3 regions of the Pseudarthrobacter defluvii genome follow, and region 1 is predicted to be linked to each of the others. Evidence: riboswitches for the same ligand, from Rfam matches in the RefSeq annotation. Region 1 holds a riboswitch; each other region holds the start of a gene.
What was found. Region 1 has a riboswitch for thiamine pyrophosphate ahead of JCQ34_RS17885 (ECF transporter S component). Riboswitches for the same ligand answer to the same signal wherever they lie in the genome.
Positions count from the first base shown of each region.

Region 2: it holds a riboswitch for thiamine pyrophosphate, as region 1 does, so the genes downstream of both, thiC (phosphomethylpyrimidine synthase ThiC) here and JCQ34_RS17885 (ECF transporter S component) in region 1, are expected to answer to the same signal.
Region 3: it holds a riboswitch for thiamine pyrophosphate, as region 1 does, so the genes downstream of both, thiD (bifunctional hydroxymethylpyrimidine kinase/phosphomethylpyrimidine kinase) here and JCQ34_RS17885 (ECF transporter S component) in region 1, are expected to answer to the same signal.

Region 1 is NZ_CP066362.1:3,834,518-3,840,995, forward strand. It holds gene JCQ34_RS17875 (energy-coupling factor transporter transmembrane component T family protein) at 1-469, opposite strand, end outside; gene JCQ34_RS17880 (ABC transporter ATP-binding protein) at 466-2,013, opposite strand; gene JCQ34_RS17885 (ECF transporter S component) at 2,013-2,636, opposite strand; TPP riboswitch at 2,704-2,844, opposite strand; gene JCQ34_RS17890 (iron-containing redox enzyme family protein) at 3,123-4,178, shown strand; gene JCQ34_RS17895 (CDGSH iron-sulfur domain-containing protein) at 4,250-4,513, shown strand; gene JCQ34_RS17900 (DUF4235 domain-containing protein) at 4,647-4,910, shown strand; gene mnhG (monovalent cation/H(+) antiporter subunit G) at 4,918-5,328, opposite strand; gene JCQ34_RS17910 (monovalent cation/H+ antiporter complex subunit F) at 5,318-5,596, opposite strand; gene JCQ34_RS17915 (Na+/H+ antiporter subunit E) at 5,593-6,138, opposite strand; gene JCQ34_RS17920 (Na+/H+ antiporter subunit D) at 6,135-6,478, opposite strand, start outside.
Region 2 is NZ_CP066362.1:2,415,300-2,421,777, forward strand. It holds gene JCQ34_RS11200 (VOC family protein) at 1-530, opposite strand, end outside; gene JCQ34_RS11205 (amidohydrolase family protein) at 629-1,711, opposite strand; TPP riboswitch at 1,791-1,898, shown strand; gene thiC (phosphomethylpyrimidine synthase ThiC) at 1,894-3,720, shown strand; gene JCQ34_RS11215 (alpha/beta hydrolase) at 3,717-4,451, opposite strand; gene ffh (signal recognition particle protein) at 4,555-6,138, opposite strand; gene JCQ34_RS11225 (glucose-6-phosphate dehydrogenase) at 6,223-6,478, shown strand, end outside.
Region 3 is NZ_CP066362.1:2,326,967-2,333,444, forward strand. It holds gene rpmA (50S ribosomal protein L27) at 96-359, opposite strand; gene rplU (50S ribosomal protein L21) at 422-730, opposite strand; gene thiD (bifunctional hydroxymethylpyrimidine kinase/phosphomethylpyrimidine kinase) at 1,067-2,587, opposite strand; TPP riboswitch at 2,595-2,692, opposite strand; gene JCQ34_RS10770 (Rne/Rng family ribonuclease) at 2,842-6,309, opposite strand.

The sequences.
Region 1 (6,478 bases):
GCATCGCGGCCAGTGTTCCCAGGACGAACCTGTGCGGCAGGCGTGCTTTCTGCGCCAGCGCATCGGCGAGGTCCGTGGGATCGGTGCAGCTCATCAGGAGTACCGCCGGAAGGGCGATGGCAAAGCCGCGCAGCAAAAAGCCGATCCCCAGCTGGAGGGAACCTTCACTCATGGTCCAGATGCCGGCGTCGAGCAGGATCCTGCCGCTGTCCGGCGCCAGGATGGACGTGCTCCACCCGCCAATCGCCGCCGCAAGGATCAGCGGCCACCCCCGCTGCCACAGCAGGGACAGGGTGAGCCCGGCCAGGGGAAACAGCAGCAGCTCAAAGACCAGTGCCACGGAGGCCGAAACCCAGTCGATGGACAGGGCAAGGACGGCCGTGATGAGCAGGACCGCCGCGAATTTGCTGAGTGGATTGGCGCGGGTCAGGAGCGCGCGGTTGCCGCTGAGGGTGAGTTGCTGCCTCATGGCGCCACCGCTTCCGCAGCGGCCATGCGCAGCTCCTCGCCGCCCAGCGCCTCCGTGAATTCGGCGTCGTGGGTCACGGAAACCACCGCCGTTCCGGCGTCAAGCAGCTCGGACAGGAACGAGGCCAGCTCGGCCCAGGTGTTGGCATCCTGCCCGAAGGTGGGCTCGTCAAGGACAAGGACCTGGGGGCTGGCGGCAAGGACGGTGGCCACGGACAGCCGCCGCTTTTCACCCCCGGAGAGCGTGTAAGGGTTGGCGTCCACCAGTTGGGTGAGCCGCAGCCTCTCCAGCAGCTCGTCAACCCGGCCCTCCCCGTGGCCCAGGTGCCGGGGACCAAAGCGCAGCTCATCCAGCACCTTGCCGGTCACGAACTGGTGCTCAGGCTCCTGGAACACCGTCCCCACGCGCGAAATCAACTGCTCGGCCTTCCACCGGACCGGGTCGATGCCCGCACCGCGGCTCAGGTCCAGGGTGGCGGACACCTTTCCGGACACCGGCTCCAGGAGGCCGGCGAGGGTCAGCGCGAACGTGGACTTGCCGGCGCCGTTGGGACCGGTGATGGCCAGCGCCTGCCCGGCGCGGACCTGGGCGGCTACACCTTCCTGGACGGGGACGGGCGGGATTTTGCGGAAGCCATGGCGGCGGGAACGTTCGCGGGAGACGCCCAGCTGTTCGGCGGCCAGCAGGAGGTTGCCCGTTCCCGGCGCCGGCACCGCAGCCCGGGCCCGGGTGGCCGGGACGTACCCGGGGACCCATACCCCTGCGGTGGCGAGCATGGTCCGTGCCTCGCTGAGTACCCGGTCCGGCGGCCCGTCCAGGAGCACGGCGGGCTCGCTGGACGAGCCCGGCTGCAGGACCACGATCCGGTCCACCAAGTCCTTCCACACGGACACGCGGTGCTCCACCACCACCAGCGTGGCCCCCGTCTTGTCCAGGCAGCGCGCCACGGCGTCGCGGACTTCCAGCACCCCGTCCGGGTCCAGGTTGGCGGTGGGCTCGTCCAGCAGGATCAGCCCCGGCCGCATGGCCAGGATCCCCGCCAGCGCCAGGCGCTGCTTTTGCCCGCCGGACAGGGCCGACGTCGGGTGGTCCAGCGGGAGGTGGGACAGTCCGACGTCGGCAAGCGCCTCGTGCACGCGCGCCCAGATGGCATCCCGCGGCACGGCAAGGTTCTCGGCGCCGAAGGCGACGTCGTCCCCCACGCGCGAAAGGACCACCTGCGTCTCCGGGTCCTGCTGCATCAGGCCGGCGCGGCCACGCTGGGAGCGGGGCACGGCACCGTCAACCAGCAGCGAACCCGACTCGTCGGCGTCGCCTGCCTCGCCGTCGTCGTTGATGTCTCCCAGCACGCCGGCGAGGGCATGGAGGAGCGTCGACTTTCCGGCGCCCGAGGGGCCAAGCAGCAGCACCCGCTCGCCGGGGCGGATGTCCAGGTCAAGGGCATGGACGGCGGGCTTGGCCCTGCCGGCGTGCCGCCAGCCCCAGCCGCGGGCGGTGACGGCGGCTGGGCGGACGGGGCCGCCGGCGCCCTGGGAGGGTGCCATCAGGAGAAGACTGGCTCCGTGGCAGCCTTGCGGGAGGCGAAGGAGCTCAGGACGCCGGTGCGGGCCAGGCCGCGGGTGGCGAGCCAGGCCAGGGCACCTGCCAGGACTGCCCCGGAAATGGTGGTGAGGACGATGTAGGCGAACTTGTCCGCGCCCGAGTAGGCGATGTTCCAGCCCCACGGCGCAAAGGAGTCATTCAGGCCGCAGAAGAATCCGGCCGCGGCGCCGGCGAGCAGCGATACGGGCAGGTTGAACTTGCGGTACACGAAGATTGCGAAGATGATTTCCGCGCCGAGGCCCTGGATGAAGCCCGAGAAGAGGACCGAGGCGCCGTACTGGGAGCCCATGAGCAGTTCCCCGGTGGCGGCCACGGTTTCGCAGAACAGGGCGGCGCCGGGCTTGCGGATGATGAGCATGCCCAGCACGCCCGGGATCATCCATCCGCCGGCCAGCAGCCCGGTGAGGGGTGGGTAGGCGGCGTTCATGGGGGCCGACAGCGCTGCCGCGCCCTGGTCCCACGCCCAGAAGATGACGCCGCCGGCGATGGCCACCAGCGCAGCCACCACGATGTCCACGACGCGCCAGGACCTGCTGGTGGTCTTCTTGATTGCTGCAGTGCTCATGTGATCCTCCTGGGAAACAGGAGGGGAAAGTGGACCCGGCTGACGGCCCGTTGCCGTGCAGCCGCGACACTTTGAGAACTCGACTCCCTTGCGCCGGTACTAACCGGATCAGGTTCGAGGGTCTGCGGCTGTCCGCACTCTCAGCGCCCACCTGCGGTGCCCGGCTTGTGCCAGGATGCCCGACGGCGGCGCTCCCCTGTCGTTTTTAGTGTTGCTTTTTGGTTTGGGTAAGGCTTGTGATTGCCCTTCCGGGCGTGCTCCAGTTTACACCGGCCGGCGCAGGATTGAGGGCTGCGGGCGCCAAGCGGACCGGATGTGACCGGCCGCTTTGTGATGGCGTGACGCCTGGAGGTCAGTGCGCTTAGCTTTTATTAGTAATCATGCTTACTATGTTGTCTCCCGGGTTTCGAGGAGGACGGGCATGGGACTCACCATGGGCGGCCCCCCGTTCGTTCCCGTCAGCAGTGCGGCAGACCAAGGAGCACCATGAGAATCCCGGAACCCAGAGGACCCGTCAGCAGCGCACTGTTCCAGGTCCTGGCGCAGGCTCCGGACACCGCCGGGCCGGGCCTGGACGGGCTGTACTCCCTGGTGGTGCGGCAGCTGGCCGGGTCCGGCGACATCATCTCCGACGAGGACATCCAACTTTCGCTTTTCTGCCTTTACGAACTCCATTACTCCGGCCTGGACGGCGTTTCAGACCTCTGGGAATGGGAGCCGGCGCTGATCAGCGTCCGGCGGTTGATCGAGGAACCCTTCGAAGCGGCACTGCGCGCTGCCGCGTACCAAACCGCCGGGAACTTCGAACTGCCCGGCGGGGTTGCCATGACCAGCGACGCGGTTGCCGACGTCCTCTTTGGCCTGGCCGCCACGGATACCGGTCCCAGCGTGTCCCGCTACGTGGCCAGGAAAGCCACACTGGACCAGCTCAAAGAGTTCCTGGTCCACAAGTCCATGTACCAACTGAAGGAAGCCGATCCGCACACATGGGCCATTCCGCGGCTCAGCGGCCGGCCGAAGGCGGCCCTGGTGGAAATCCAGGCGGACGAATACGGCGGCGGCCGGCCTGAGCGGATGCACAGCGCGCTGTTTGCCCGGACCATGCGCGGCCTGGGCCTGGACGACAGCTACGGCGCCTACGTGGACGCCGTACCGGCGGTCTCCCTGGCTTCGGTCAACCTCATGTCGCTCTGCGGCCTGAACCGGCGGCTCCGCGGTGCCATCACCGGGCACCTGGCAATCTACGAAATGACGTCCTCCCAGCCCAACCGCTTCTACGGCAACGGATTCCGCCGGCACGGCTTCGGCCCGGAAATCACGCACTACTTTGACGAGCACGTGGAGGCCGACGCCGTCCACGAACAGATCGCCGGACGCGACCTCGCCGGCGGCCTGGTGGAAGCTGAACCCCAACTGCTGGCCGACGTCCTGTTCGGGGCCACGGCCGTCATGGCCATCGACAGCCGCCTTTCCGCCCACCTGATGTCGTCCTGGGAAGCCGGGCAGACTTCACTCCGGGCGGCCGTGCCGGCGGCAGCGTGACAGGCGCCGCCGCGGCAGGGCCAGGGCGTCCCGGGCCGGCCAGAAACAACAACGATGGATGCGGTGCAGGCATGAGCCTGGAACAGCAGGGAACAGGAGCCGACATGGACCAGGTACACGAGGAGCAGGAACCTGCCGCGAGCTCGATCGTGGTTTGCCCGGACGGGCCACTCATTGTCCGGGGCGAATTTGAGATCGTCACCCCATCCGGCGGTGCCGTGCCCCGGGAGCGGAAAACGGTGGCCTTGTGCCGGTGCGGGGCGTCCGCCATCAAGCCCTACTGCGACGGCACGCACAAGATGATCAAGTTCCGCACCGAGCCCCAGGCCACCTAGCCAGCCGGCGGGCTAGCCAGTTCAACAAGCCCCGCCGGCCGGCCACGCCCTTGCCCCGACTCTTGCCGGGACCGCGACGGGTGTACGGCTAGGCTGGAGGCAGTCCGTTTTCCGTCCGCAAGGAGTATTAGGAATGAACCTTCTCATCAAGCTGCTCGGGACCGGGGTGAGCCTCGGCGCAGGCCTGGCCGGCACCAAGCTGGTCAACACCATCTGGGAAAAGACCACCGGACAGAAGCCGCCCACCGGCAAGCACGAGGATGTCCCCACCAGCCTACGTTCGGCGTTGACCTTTGCACTGATCTCGGCATCGGTCAGCGCCATCATCCAGGTCCTGGCAAACCGCGGCACCCAGCGCGCCATTGCCCGGTTCGCCAAGACCCAGGACATCGTCTAGCTCTTCCTTAGCGTTGCCGGCCGTCGTCGGGGCTGTCCTTCCGGGCAGCCTCGGCGGCGGCTTTTTGCACCACGGCCTCCAGCTCATCGGCGGTGAGCAGCTCCCGGTGCAGGTGCTTGGTCCGGTAGCCCGCGCGGCCCACCATGTGCGCGGATACGGGCACCGTCAGCAGCTGGAAGATCCAGGCCACCACCAGCACCGGCCACACCCACCATGTCCGCATCTGCAGCCCAATCGCGGCCAGCAGCAGGAACAGGCCCAGGACCTGCGGCTTGGTGGCCGCGTGCATGCGGCTCAGCAGGTCCGGGAAACGGAGCAGGCCGATCGCGGCGCCCAGGGACATGAGCGCCCCCACCACCATGAACACGGCCGACACAAGGTCGATCCAGGCGTCAGGGCCCGAAAAGTCAGGATTCATCAGGCTTCACCCTCCGGTCCGCCACGAACCTGGCCACCGTCACGGACCCGATGAAGCCGATGACGGAGATGGCCACCACCAGCATCAGGTTGTTCAGGTGCCGGTTCACGGCCATGTCGATGCACAGCGCCCCGCCCAGGATGGCCAGCAGCACGTCGGTGGCGAGCACCCGGTCCAGCAGCGAAGGTCCGCGGGCGATCCGGATGATGGCTGCGGCCGCGGCCAGCGAAAAGATGACGGCTGTAACAGCCAGGACTACGTTCATCATGCGGCGGCCTCCATGCGGACGGCTTCAAGTTCTTCCCGGCTGCCCATGATGCGGATCAGGCCGGCCTCAATGGACCGCACCTCGTTCCGCAGGCCCTCCACGTCTTCCGGGGAAGTGATGTTCAGTGCGTGCAGGTAGAGGGTGGAGGTGGAGCGGTCCACCTCCACCACCAGCGACCCCGGGATGAGGGAAATGACATGCCCGGTGGCGGTGACGATCAGGTCCTGGTGGCTGCGCAGCCGTACGGCGACGACGGCGTTGGTCACCTTGGACCCGCGGACCGTTGCGAGGTAGAGCACCTGGCCGCTGGCCACCACCACCTTCCACAGGAACACCAGGGCAAAGGGCACGGCGTAAAGGATGTTGAACCGGCCGCTGAGCTCCACGGGCGGAAGGTAGAAGAGCCGGGCCACGCCTACGGCCAGCAGGGCACCGAACAGGAGGTTGCCGGGGCTGAAATCCTGCCAGAGGGCACCCCATACAATTACCAGCCAAACCAGGAGCGGCAGTTCCTGGCGCAGGGAAATGCGTTTGCGGCTCATCGCGCTCCTCCCCCGGTGCTTGCGCTTGTCCCGCCCATGGCTCCCGGTACGGCGGTGCCCTCTCCCAGGACCGCGTGGATGTATGGGGTGCGGTCGAGCATGTCCCGGGCTGCCCGGTCCGAAAGACTGAACAGCGGCCCGGCGAACACGGTCAGGGCGACACCCAGGACCACCAGGCCCGCCGTGGAACCCACCATGGTGCGCGGCAGGAGCGTCACCGTGTTGTTGACCTTGGCCCCGGGGCCGGACACCCTCGCCGCGGGACTGGCAAGGAGCACCGGATCCGGATGCTCGGCGTCGGTGGGGCGGCGCCAGAAGGCGCGGTTCCAGACCCTGGCGA
Region 2 (6,478 bases), 1.4 Mb from region 1:
CCCGCGGACGTCTGCCGTTGGCCTTCCAAAGACTGCTCTGTGAGGTACTGCTCCAGGTACCGCTGCGGCGGCAGGGCAAGGCTGTCCATGACCACGTCCGTCCCGTTCCAGGACCAGTTGCTGCGCGGGCGGTCCCAGTACAGCTCGATGCCGTTGCCCTCGGGATCGGTGAAGTAGAAGGCCTCGCTCACCAGATGGTCGGCGCTGCCGGTGAAGGACCGCGGCTCATACTGGGCGGCCGTGGCGACGGTGGCGGCCAGGGAAGCCTGGTCCTCGAACAGCAGCGCCGTGTGGAACAGGCCCGCCTCTCCCCTGCCGGGAAGGTGCAGCCCGGGCGCCGGCGCCAGGTGGACCAAGGGAGTGCCGAGGCGGCCAAGGTAGAGCCCGCCGTCCTGTTCGGCCACCACCTCGAGTCCCAATGCGCGCTGGTAGTAGTCGGTCATGAGCTTCATGTCGCCCACCTTGAGCATCACAGTGCCCATGGCGAGGTCGGCAGGAAGCAGATCCCGGCTGGTGGCTGCTGAGGTCATTGAAGGCTCCTTGTGTTGGAGGCCGTCCCGTTGGCGGCCTGTCACATATTAAAATTACTTGAAGCTTCAATTTATTCCAAGTTCCCGGGCCCTTCCGGTCAGCGGACGACGCGGCCTCCCAGCACCACGTGTTCCAGGCCCTTGATAGTTTCCGGTACGGCCCGCGGGTCTTCCCGGCACACCACGACATCGGCCCGCGCCCCTTCGGCCAGGCCGTCTGACCCCAGCCACGCGCGGGCTGCCCAGCAACCTGCATCCAGTGCTGCTGCCATTGGCAGGCCGGCGCTGTGCAGGGCCAGGATCTCGTCCGCGATCCTGCCGTGCCGGATCACGCTGCCGGCGTCGGTGCCGGCGAAGATGCGCACGCCAGCTGCGTAGGCTTCCGCCACGCGTTCCAGCCGGCGTTCCCACAGGGCACGCATGTGGGCGGCGTACCGGGGGAACTTTGCATCCGCCTGTGCGGCGATGTCCGGGAAGGTGGCGATGTTGACCAGCGTGGGCACGATCGGCACGCCCTGTTCGGCAAACCGGGGCAGGTGCCGCGGCAGGAGCCCGGTGGCGTGCTCGATGCAGTCGATGTCCGCGTCCAGCATCTGGTCCAGTGTGTCCTCGGCGAAACAGTGCGCTGTCACGCGCGCACCTTCGTCATGCGCTGCCTGGACGGCATCCCGTACGACGGCGGCGGGAAAGGAAGGCGCCAGGTCGCCGGCGCTTCGGTCAATCCAGTCTCCTACGAGCTTGACCCAGCCGTCGCCGTCGCGCGCCTGCTTGCGGACGGCCTCCACGAGGCCCTCCGGCTCCACCTCCTCAGCGAAGCCGCGCAAATAGCGGCGCGTCCGCGCCACGTGGCGCCCGGCACGGATCAGTATGGGGAAGTCCCGGCCGCCCTGCATCCAGCGGGTATCGGCCGGCGAGCCGGCGTCGCGGACCAGCAGGGTTCCGGCGTTGAGGTCGGCCAGCGCCTGCTCCTCAGCAGTGGCGGCGTCAACGGGGCCGGCCGGGCCCAGCCCGATGTGGCAGTGCGCGTCAACGAACCCCGGCAGTACCCAGCCATGAAGGACCCTGCCCGGCTCCGTCTCAGGCCGGGTGAAGGTGAGGCTCCCGTCCACGGACCAAAGCCCGTTCCGGACGCTGTCCGGTCCGGTAAGGACCGGACCGCGGAATTCAATGACTTCTGGCATAAGGACTTCCTTTCGCTGCCCGGACAGGCTACACCCGGGAATGTGACAAGGCAGTTCCAGCGGCCTGTGGTAGCTTCGTTCCTGACCACACGGGTGCCCCTGCAGGGGCTGAGATCGGGCTGACGCGGCCTGCGACCGTTGAACCTGTCCGGGTAATGCCGGCGAAGGAAGTGAGTATTCCCTTGAGTACGCAAAATACCCAGTTGAACCCTGCCCAAATCCAGGCCGAAGCAGCGGCGGACGGTCAGTCAGCCCTCCAGGTGACCCAATCCCTGAAGTCGCATTCGTTGGCCTTCATTGAAGATGCCGGCGCCGGAATCCGGGTGCCGGTCACGGAGATTTCCCTTGAGCCGTCCCCCAACGGCCGGCCCAACAAACCGTTCCGGACCTACCGGACGGCGGGACCGGGCAGCGACCCCGTCCGCGGCCTTCAGCCCTTCCGCTCCGAGTGGATCGCGGCACGCGCGGACACCGAGCCGTACACCGGCAGGCAGCGCAACCTGCTCGACGACGGCCGCTCGGCTGTCCGCCGCGGTGCCGCCTCCGCGGAGTGGCAGGGTGGGCAGCCGGTGCCCCGCCGCGCCGTCGACGGCCACACCGTGACGCAGATGCACTACGCCCGGCAGGGAATCATCACCCAGGAGATGCGCTTCGTGGCGCTGCGCGAAAACTGCGATGTGGAACTGGTGCGGAGTGAGCTCGCGGCGGGCCGCGCGATTATCCCCAGCAACATCAACCACCCGGAGTCCGAGCCGATGATCATCGGCAAGGCGTTCCTGGTGAAGATCAACGCCAACATCGGCAACTCGGCAGTCACCAGCTCGATCGCTGAGGAGGTGGACAAGCTGCAGTGGGCCACGCAGTGGGGCGCCGACACTGTGATGGATCTGTCCACCGGCGATGACATCCACACCACGAGGGAATGGATCATCCGCAACTCCCCTGTCCCCATCGGCACCGTGCCCATCTACCAGGCGCTGGAAAAGGTCAACGGCGAGGCCAACGCCCTGACGTGGGAAATCTTCCGGGACACCGTGATCGAACAGTGCGAACAGGGTGTGGACTACATGACCATCCACGCCGGCGTGCTGCTGCGCTACGTTCCCCTGACAGCCAACCGGGTGACGGGCATCGTCTCGCGCGGCGGCTCCATCATGGCCGGCTGGTGCCTGGCCCACCACCGGGAGAACTTCCTGTACACGCACTTCGACGAGCTATGCGAAATCTTCGCCAAATACGACGTCGCCTTCTCGCTGGGCGACGGCCTCCGCCCCGGTTCGACGGCTGACGCCAACGACGCCGCCCAGTTCGCGGAGCTGGACACGCTCGCCGAGCTGACGCAGCGGGCGTGGGAGTACGACGTGCAGGTGATGGTGGAAGGACCTGGCCACGTTCCCTTCCACCTGGTCCGCGAGAACGTGGAGCGGCAGCAGGAGCTGTGCAAGGGCGCTCCGTTCTACACACTGGGGCCGCTGGTGACCGACGTTGCCCCCGGCTATGACCACATCACCTCCGCCATCGGTGCCACCGAGATTGCCCGGTACGGGACCGCAATGCTCTGCTACGTCACCCCGAAGGAACACCTGGGCCTGCCCAACAAGGACGACGTGAAGACCGGCGTGATCACCTACAAGATCGCCGCTCACGCGGCAGACCTCGCCAAGGGCCATCCGGGGGCGCACGAACGGGACGACGCACTGTCCAAGGCCCGCTTCGAGTTCCGCTGGCGCGACCAGTTCGCGCTGTCCCTGGATCCCGTCACTGCCGAGGCCTTCCACGACGAGACCCTGCCGGCGGAGCCTGCCAAGACGGCACATTTCTGTTCCATGTGCGGGCCGAAGTTCTGTTCCATGCGGATCAGCCAGGACATCCGGGACGAATTCGGCTCAGCGGAGGCCCAGGCGGCGCTCGCCGGTGTGGCGTCGGGGATGCGGGAGAAGAGCGAGGAGTTCCTGGCTGCGGGCGGCAAGGTGTACCTGCCGGAGCCTCGGGTTCCCGCGGAAAGCTAGGACGCCCGGGCCGGCTGGCTTCGGCTGACCCCGGCGATGAACTGCCGGATGGCCCGGTCGCCGTCCGGCGAGTCCTGGGGCCGGTGCCCTCCCGCGGCAACGTGGTGCAGGGCACCGGTCTCACGCAGGTAGCCGGCGATTTCCTCGTACAGCGGTTCCCATCCCCCGGTCAACACCAGCGTGGGTACGCCGGGAACGATGTGGAGCGGTGCTTCCCACGACGGTGCCTGAAGCCGGAGCCTGCGGGCAGACCGCTTCTCCTCCGTCGTGGCGGGCTGCTGGAGGTCCGTGGCGTAGACCCGCCGCACGAATTCGCGCTGGAAGTCTTCGTCGCTGAGCTGGTGGCGCACGTCGAAGAGGGGCTGCATCAGGCTGATGTGGGCGGCTGTGGCCGGCAGTTCCGCGGTCAGCGAGAGGCACGCCGGTTCCACCAGGGTCAAGGAAAAGACCAGGTCCGGGCGTTCGACAGCGGCGATCATGGCGGCGATGGCCCCTTGGGAGTGGGCCACCACGTGACCGCCGGCGGCGCCGCGCCCATCGTCGGCCAGCGACCGCAGGATGATGGCGGCATCTTCCGCAAAGGAGGACTCCAAGGGCTCCGCGACGGCGTCATAGCCATGCCGGCGGAGGAACAGGGCGTCGTAGGCCAATGCCATGCCGTGCTGGCGGGGCCATGCAGCGGCGCCAAAGGCTCCGGCGCCGTGCACGAACACTACCCTCTGCTTGAACATGTCCCAACCCTATTCCACGGTGCCGACATCCCAACGAAGAAGCGCCAGGTGTCGCCTTGAACGGTCAAGACGGCCCCTGGCGCTTCCTGATTGCGTGAAACTGCTACTTTCCCAGGAACTTGTCGAAGCCCTTGGGGAGGTTCAGCTGGGAGGGATCGAACTCGCCACTTTGCTGGCCGAAGGCGGCCCCGGTGGGCAGTGCCTTGGCAGCATTGGCGCGGCGGGCTTCGGCTTCCTTGCGCTCCTGCGCCGCCTTGGCCGGGTTGCCGGACTTTGCCTTCTTCTTGGGCGCATTCTTGGCGTTCTTCCGCGCACCGCCGCCGGCTCCTGGCATGCCGGGCATCCCGGGCATTCCCGGCATGCCGCCCTGGGCCATCTTCTTCATCATCTTCTGGGCCTGTGCAAAGCGCTCCAGCAGGCCGTTGACCTCGGACACGTGGACGCCCGAACCACGGGCGATGCGGGCGCGGCGCGAGCCGTTGATGATCTTCGGGGCAAGCCGCTCGTGCGGGGTCATGGACCGGACAATCGCCTCGACACGGTCGATCTCCCGCTCGTCGAACTGCTCCAGCTGCTGCCGGATGTTCTGCGCGCCCGGCATCATCATGAGCATCTTCTTCATGGAGCCCATGTTGCGGATCTGCTGCATCTGGGCCAGGAAGTCCTCAAGGGTGAAGTCTTCCTGGTCGGCGAACTTCTTCGCCATCCGGGCGGCTTCATCCTTGTCCCAGGCCTTTTCAGCCTGTTCGATGAGCGTGAGGATGTCGCCCATGTCCAGGATGCGCGAGGCCATCCGGTCCGGGTGGAAGAGCTCGAAGTCGTCCAGGCCTTCGCCGGTGGAGGCGAACATGACCGGCTTGCCGGTGACCGACGCGACTGACAGCGCGGCACCACCGCGGGCATCGCCGTCGAGCTTGGACAACACAATGCCGGTGAAGTTCACGCCTTCGTCGAAGGCGAGGGCCGTGTTCACGGCGTCCTGGCCGATCATGGAGTCGATCACGAACAGGACTTCGTTGGGCACGATGGCGCGGCGGATCTGGCGGGCCTGCTCCATCATGCCGGCGTCCACGCCAAGGCGGCCTGCGGTGTCGACGATCACCACATCGTGCAGCTTCTGGCGTGCTTCCTCGACGCCGGCACGTGCCACGGCGACCGGGTCACCGGCAGGCTGGTCCAGCTCCGTGGAGGTGGCGCCCGGGTGCGGTGCGAACACCGGGACATTGGCGCGCTGGCCCACCACCTGGAGCTGGGTAACGGCGTTGGGGCGCTGGAGGTCGCAGGCCACCAGCATGGGGCTGTGGCCCTGGGCCTTCAGCCACTTGGACAGCTTGCCCGCGAGGGTGGTCTTGCCGGCACCCTGAAGGCCGGCAAGCATGATGATGGTGGGGCCGTTCTTGGCCAGCCTGATGCGCCGGGTCTCGCCGCCGAGGATCTCCTGGAGTTCCTCGTTGACGATCTTGACGATCTGCTGGCTGGGGTTCAGCGCGGCAGAGACCTCCGCACCCAGGGCCCGTTCGCGGACCCGTCCCGTGAATTCACGGACCACCGGTACGGCGACGTCCGCGTCCAGGAGGGCACGGCGGATCTCGCGGACGGTGGCATCAACATCGGCCTCCGTGAGGCGGCCCTTGCCGCGGAGATTCTTGAAGGTTGCTGTCAACCGGTCAGAGAGTGAATTGAACACGCGCCGTGAACTTCTTTCAGGAGATGATCGGGACTCGACTATCTAGGGTATCAAGTCAGGCACCTAAGGTGGCATGCTGGCGAAATGACGAGCCAAACAACTGTCAAGACCCTGCTCATCCTCGGCGCCTCGGGCGACCTCACCGGCCGCCTCCTCCTGCCGGGCCTGGCGCGGCTGGTTGCGGCCGGCCGGGCCGCGGGCCTCAGCCTGGTGGGGGCCGGTTCAGACCCATGGACGCCCGAACAGTGGCGGGAGCGGGTCCAGTCATCGTTCGCGGCGGCAGCCGGGGCAGCGGATGAGCCGGGCAAGGAAGCCCTGGAGTTGCTGCAGAAGGAGACGG
Region 3 (6,478 bases), 1.5 Mb from region 1:
TTACCTGGCGTCCGGAACGCCACATCGATTGTAATGCGGTTAAAAGAACAGTGGAGCGGACCCACAGGCCCGCTCCACCGCTTCAGAACTGGTTGTTACTCTGCAGCTGCAGCAGCAACGATGTTGACCACGCGACGACCGCGGCGGGTGCCGAATTCAACGGCGCCCGGGGTCAGTGCGAACAGGGTGTCGTCGCCGCCACGGCCAACGCCGGCGCCCGGGTGGAAGTGGGTGCCACGCTGGCGGACGATGATCTCGCCTGCGGAAACTACCTGGCCGCCGAAGCGCTTGACGCCGAGGTACTGAGCGTTGGAATCGCGGCCGTTGCGAGTGGAGCTCGCGCCCTTTTTATGTGCCATCTGAAATGCCTGCCTTTAAAATTCTGGGGAATCTGTTGGAAAACCTGAACAGTAACCGGTGGTTACTTGATGCCGGTGATCTTGACCTTGGTCAGTTCCTGGCGGTGACCCTGGCGCTTCTTGTAGCCGGTCTTGTTCTTGTACTTCTGGATGACAATCTTAGGACCACGCAGGTCCTGGAGGATTTCAGCCGTAACAGTTACCTTGGCCAGGTCAGCGGCGGCGGAGGTGACCTTGTCACCGTCAACCAGGAGCAGTGCGGGCAGCTCGATGGTGCTGCCGGCTCCACCGGCGACGCGGTTCAGGGTAACGAAGTCTCCAACGGAAACCTTCTCTTGGCGGCCGCCTGCGCGGACAATCGCGTACACCACTTGGGAACTCACTTCTCTCGACGTTTATTACAAAATTTGCGTGCGGCACCCGGCTCAGAAATTGGCTGGGTTCCCGCTGTGCCTCAACGCCGTGGATTTCCCGGGGAAATCCGTGAGCCGTCCCGGTGGAGAAGTCCGCTTGTTATGCACAGCGAATTGCTCCAGGGTCATAACCCAAGTGTTGGCGTAAGCACCGAAGATCCAGAATACGCTAAATCCGTCCACGGCCGCAAATGAGGCTGGTTCCGGCGGCCCGGCTGTGGTAGTAACCACAAACCCGGTGGGCAGCACCGCAACCATGCGGATCAATCATAGCGGCGCTGCTGCCCTCAGCAGTCAGGCATGCAGCCTCGGCGCGTCGAAAAATTCCACTTCCAGTCGGCAGGACTGCTTGAACGCGGTGACCATCGCTGCCCTTTCATGGTCGGAGGCCTTCCGCCCCGCCTCATCCACGATGGCAACAGCCCGGCGGGTGGCTTCGGCGAAGGCCTCGTCGGCATAGGTGCGGAGCCAGGCAGCGTAGGCATGCGCGTCCGGCTCACCGGAGGCAACGAACTGGGCGTGCAGCTTCTCCCCTACCTCGGCATAGAGCCAGAAGCAGGGCAGGACGGCGGCAGCCAGGACAGCATACGAGCCCGACGCCGAAGCTGCGGTGAGGTGGTCGACGTAGGCCTTTGTGACGGGGCCGAGGCCGCCCTGGGCTGGCCGGGTGCTGAGCCAGGAGCGGTGGAGTTCCGTTTCCACCTCGAGGCAATGTTGGGCCGATCCTGCCCAGAACAGCTGTTCGGCCTCCGAGGGGGCCAGGGCGCTGGTGCGGGCCAGCACGCGGGAGTACCCGTTGAGGTAAAGGGCGTCCTGGGCCAGGTAGTAGGCAAAGTCCTTCTCGGCCAGGTCTCCGGTGGCCAGGCCGCGGATGAAGTCCAGCGCATAGATATCGTCGAGGTCCTGTTGGGCTTCCGCCCACAGCCGGGCCGCGAAGCCGCCTTCCTGCAGTGCCGGCCGCAGGTGGTGGAAGTGGTGCACGGGTCCATTCCCCTGGCCCACCTCCAGCAGACCCGAGTTCTCGAGGGCACCCGCCAGCCAGGGCTTAACCGTCCGCAGTGACGCTTCCCAGTCGCCCAGGCGGGCCTGCACCGTTGCCATGGCAGAGGAAAGGGAGCAGCCTGTGCCGTGACTGTTGCGGGTGGAGATCCGGTTGCCCGGGACTTCCACTACGTCCTGTCCCAGCAGGCCCGCGGTGTTGACCAGCGCGTCCGGGCAGTCCGAACCTGCCAGGTGTCCGCCCTTGACCAGCACGGTTGCCCCGGTAGCGTCGGCCAGGCCCCGGCCCTGGGCCAGTGCCTCGTCCCAGTTCCCGGCGGGGGCCGCGCCCACCAGCATGGCAAGCTCGGGCAGGTTTGGGGTGATGAGGTGGGCAAGGGGCAGCAGTTCCCGCAGTGCGGCTTCTGCCGACTCCTGCAGCAGCCGGTCACCGCTGGTGGCAACCATCACCGGATCAAGAACCACGACGGCGGGACGCACCTTTTCGAGCCACCCGCGCACAGTGCGGATCACTTCCCCGTCACCCAGCATGCCTATCTTGACGGCGTCGATGCTGATGTCGTCACTGACGGCATCCAATTGCTGGGCCAGGAAGGCGGCCGGAGGCACGTGCACGGCCTGTACGCCCCTAGTGTTTTGGGCCGTGAGGGCGGTGATGGCGGCCATGCCGTAACCGCCGTGCGCGGCGATGCTTTTGAGGTCTGCCTGGATACCCGCTCCGCCCGACGGGTCCGAGCCCGCGATGGAGAGCACGCGGGGAACGTCACGGCCCGCAGGTAACGCGGCGAATGCACCGGAGGCAACTGGCAGGGGCATGGAAAGGGTGGAAGACAAGAGACATCCCTTCGCCGGTACTAGCCGGACAGGTTCAACGGGTCTGGATCTCAGCCGGCCTTCTGCGCGGCACCCCGTGTCGGTTCCCAGCCTAACCGCTGGGGCCTGACCGCAGGAAAGGTGACTGCAGGCGCGGGGAGGGTGGCCGCACGCAGGAGTCCCCGCCCTATGGACAGTTCCCCCTGTAATTTACGGGGGAACTGTCCACAAAGCGGGGACTCCTGAATGTTTCTTTGCTACAGCTCCGAGGCCGGGACGCCGACGCCGAGGATGATGGGTTCCTCTGCCGCCTTGCCCGGTTCCGCCGTGGCCTGTGCCTTATCCGTTTCCGGGGCCTTGGCTGCGTGCGAATGGCCTCCGGCAGTCGCCTGGACGTTTTCGTGGTGCTGGACAGCGGTCTCGTTGGCGGCACCCTGGGCACGGCTGGCACCCCGGTGGCGCCGCGGCCTCCGCTGACGCGACTGTTCCAGCGTGTGGTCCGAATAGTCCTTTTCGACGGGAGCATCCATTGCGGGGCGGGCTTCCGCTCCCCCGGTTTCGGCTTGCCGTTCCGGCGCGGGCTGTTCCGTTGCCGGCTGTTCAGGTGCCTGCGGCGTCTCGGCAGCCTTAGCTGGAGCGTCCTCCATGGACGACGCCGGCTGGCCGAGGTGGGCGAACGCTTCAGCGAGCCGGTCCAGGGTGAGGGCGGGCTTGGGCTGCTGCTCCTCCGCATGCTCCACGAACGGAAGCGGGACTTCCTCGCCGCCGAACGTCAGGACAGCTGCGGGACGCGTGGGGGCATCGGCGTCGTGCTTCTCCTCTGCCGGAGCGGCCGCCGCAGGCGGGGCTGCCGGCACCTGGCGGGTTGCGGCCACTTCGTCGTCGTGCAAGTGCGCGGCGTGGGCAGCAGCGGCGATGTTTGCCAGGGCAAGCCGGGTGGCTTCTGCCTTGGCGTGCCGCTCAGCGTCCGTGGGCTCCGGGTGGACAGTGTGGACCTGGACGGCAGGCACCGGTGCGGCTTCGGGCTGCTGGCCGCCGCGTCCGCGCCGCCGCTTGCGTTCCGAACGTGCGCCGGGCTGGTTGTTGTCAGTCCGCTGGCCTTCGGTGCGGTGGGCTTCGGTGCGGTGGGCTTCCGGCCGGGCTTCGGGCCGGTTGTCGCTGCGCTGGACGTGGTGGTGCTCGGCGGCAACGACGTTGGCGCGGCGGTGCTCCACGGGATCGTCGTGGGTCACCACGCCGCGGCCGGCGCAGGCCTCGCACTGTTCGCCGAAGACCTCCAGCAGCCCGGTGCCCATGCGCTTGCGGGTCATCTGGACCAGGCCGAGGGAGGTCACTTCGGCAACCTGGTGCTTGGTGCGGTCGCGGCCCAGGCATTCCACCAGGCGGCGCAGCACCAGGTCGCGGTTGGATTCGAGCACCATGTCGATGAAGTCGATCACGATGATGCCGCCGATATCGCGCAGCCGCAGCTGGCGCACCACTTCCTCGGCAGCTTCAAGGTTGTTCTTGGTGACGGTTTCCTCGAGGTTGCCGCCGCTGCCGGTGAACTTGCCGGTGTTGACGTCCACTACTGTCATGGCCTCGGTGCGGTCGATCACCAGGGAGCCGCCGGAGGGCAGGAAGACCTTCCGTTCGAGGGCCTTGTGGATCTGCTCATCGATGCGCCAGGCGGAGAAGATGTCCTGGTCCTTGGTCCACTTTTCGAGGCGGCCCACCAGGTCCGGGGCCACGTAGGTCACGTAGGCCTCGATGGTGTCCCATGCTTCCTCGCCGGAGACGATGAGCTTGGAGAAGTCCTCGTTGAAGACGTCGCGGACCACCTTGATGGTCAGGTCCGGCTCGCCGTAGAGCAGTTCGGGGGCCAGGATCTTGGTGGAGGCAGACTGGCTTTCAATGCCTTCCCACTGGGCCCGCAGCCGGTTGATATCGTGCGTGAGCTCTTCCTCGGAAGCGCCCTCGGCGGCCGTGCGGACAATGACGCCGGCGTGCTCGGGCAGGCGGTCCTTGAGGATGCGCTTGAGGCGGTTCCGTTCGACGTCGGGCAGCTTGCGCGAGATGCCGGTCATGGATCCGCCGGGTACGTACACCAGGTAGCGTCCGGGCAGCGAGATCTGGCTGGTGAGGCGGGCGCCCTTATGGCCCACGGGGTCCTTGGTGACCTGGACCAGGACGGTATCGCCGGACTTCAGCGCGTTCTCGATGCGGCGCTGCTTGCCCTCGAGGTTCACGGCTTCCCAGTTGACCTCGCCGGCGTACAGGACCGCGTTGCGGCCGCGCCCAATGTCAACGAACGCCGCTTCCATGGACGGCAGCACGTTCTGGACCTTGCCCAGGTACACGTTGCCGATCAGCGAATCCTGCTGCGTCTTGGACACGAAGTGCTCGGCCAGCACGCCGTCTTCGAGGACGGCGATCTGGATCCTGTCGTCGCGCTGGCGCACGATCATCTGCCGGTCCACCGACTCGCGGCGCGCCAGGAACTCAGCCTCGGTGATGACCGTGCGGCGGCGGCCCGTGTCACGGGACTCGCGACGGCGCTGTTTCTTGGCTTCCAGGCGGGTGGAACCCTTGACACTGGTGACGCGGTTGCTGGCCGGAGCCTCGCTCACAGTCCGCGGGGCACGGACGCGCGTCACCGTGTTGGGGGGATCATCGTCCCCGCCGCCCGTCAGCTCAAGGTCCTGGTCCCCGCGGCGGCGGCGACGGCGACGGCGGGACGTCACGCCGTCCTCCACCGTCCCTGCGGTGTCCTCGTCGGCTTCGTCCTCGGCGTCGGCTTCAGCGCTGCCGTCCTCGTTGTCCTCTTCAGCCCTGTCCCCGACCCGGCTGCGGCCCCTGCGGCCCCGGCTGCGGCGCCGGCGGCGGCTGGAGGAATCATCCGTATCTTCGGTTTCTTCCTCACCAGGCTCCTCGGCAGCGGGGGCTGCGGGACGGACCACGGTGCTGAGGTCCGGCGCCTGGAAGAGCACCGAGGTGGGGGAAGCGGGTTCCAGGAACAGGGAAGCGAAGGCGCTGGCGGCGGCAGGCTCTTCGGTCTTTGCCGCAGCGGGGGCCGCCTGCTGCGGTTCTTCGGCTTTTTCCCCGGCCTGCGCGGCGGCGGGCTCCTGCTCCGGCTGCTCTGCCTGCTCCACGGCAGGTTCCTGTGCGGATGCGGCTTCCTGGACCGGCTCCTGCGCGGCGGCAACCGGTGCTGCTGATCCCTCAACCACGGCATCAGTGGCGGCGGGTGCCGGCTCTGCGCTGGCGGGGGAAGCGACCTTGCGGGTGGCTACCCGACGGCGGCGGACCGGCTTGCTTTCGACGTCGGCCGCGGGTTCTGCAGCAGCTGCGACGGCGGGGTTGCCAGCGGCGGCAGCATCAGCAGCGGGGCCGGCAACGGCAGCTGGCGGCGCCGCGGCGGAGGTGTCAACGCCGGCATCTTCAACGGCGGCACCGGCGTGCGTGAGGCTGGTTTCCTCCGCGAAGGTGGGCAGCGGCTCCGCAGCCTCCACTTTCTTCCGGGCACGGGTGCGGCGGGCCGGAGCCTTGGGTGCCTGTTCCGCGTCGTCAGCCGGTGTTGTGTCAGCTGGGCTGGCAACCGCTGCATCCGGAGCCGTGGCCACGGCCTCCGTCACTTCATCCGTAGCCTTGGGGGCAACTTTGCGCCGGGCGCGTGGAGCCCTCCTGGGTGCAGCAGCCTCCGCCGCTGCTTCTTCGTTAACGGCCAGTTCCTGATCATTGTCCATATGTGGCAACACTCCTGCCCCTGACGTACCGCCACATCCGGCACCCATTGGGGCACATATTGTCAAAACCCGCAGGCGTTGACAGAAGTCAAGTGGATACTCCCAGGTTCGCACCGTCGTTGGGGTGCGGCAGCCCGTAGGAGCCGGTGGATGCTCTGAAAACCCGTTG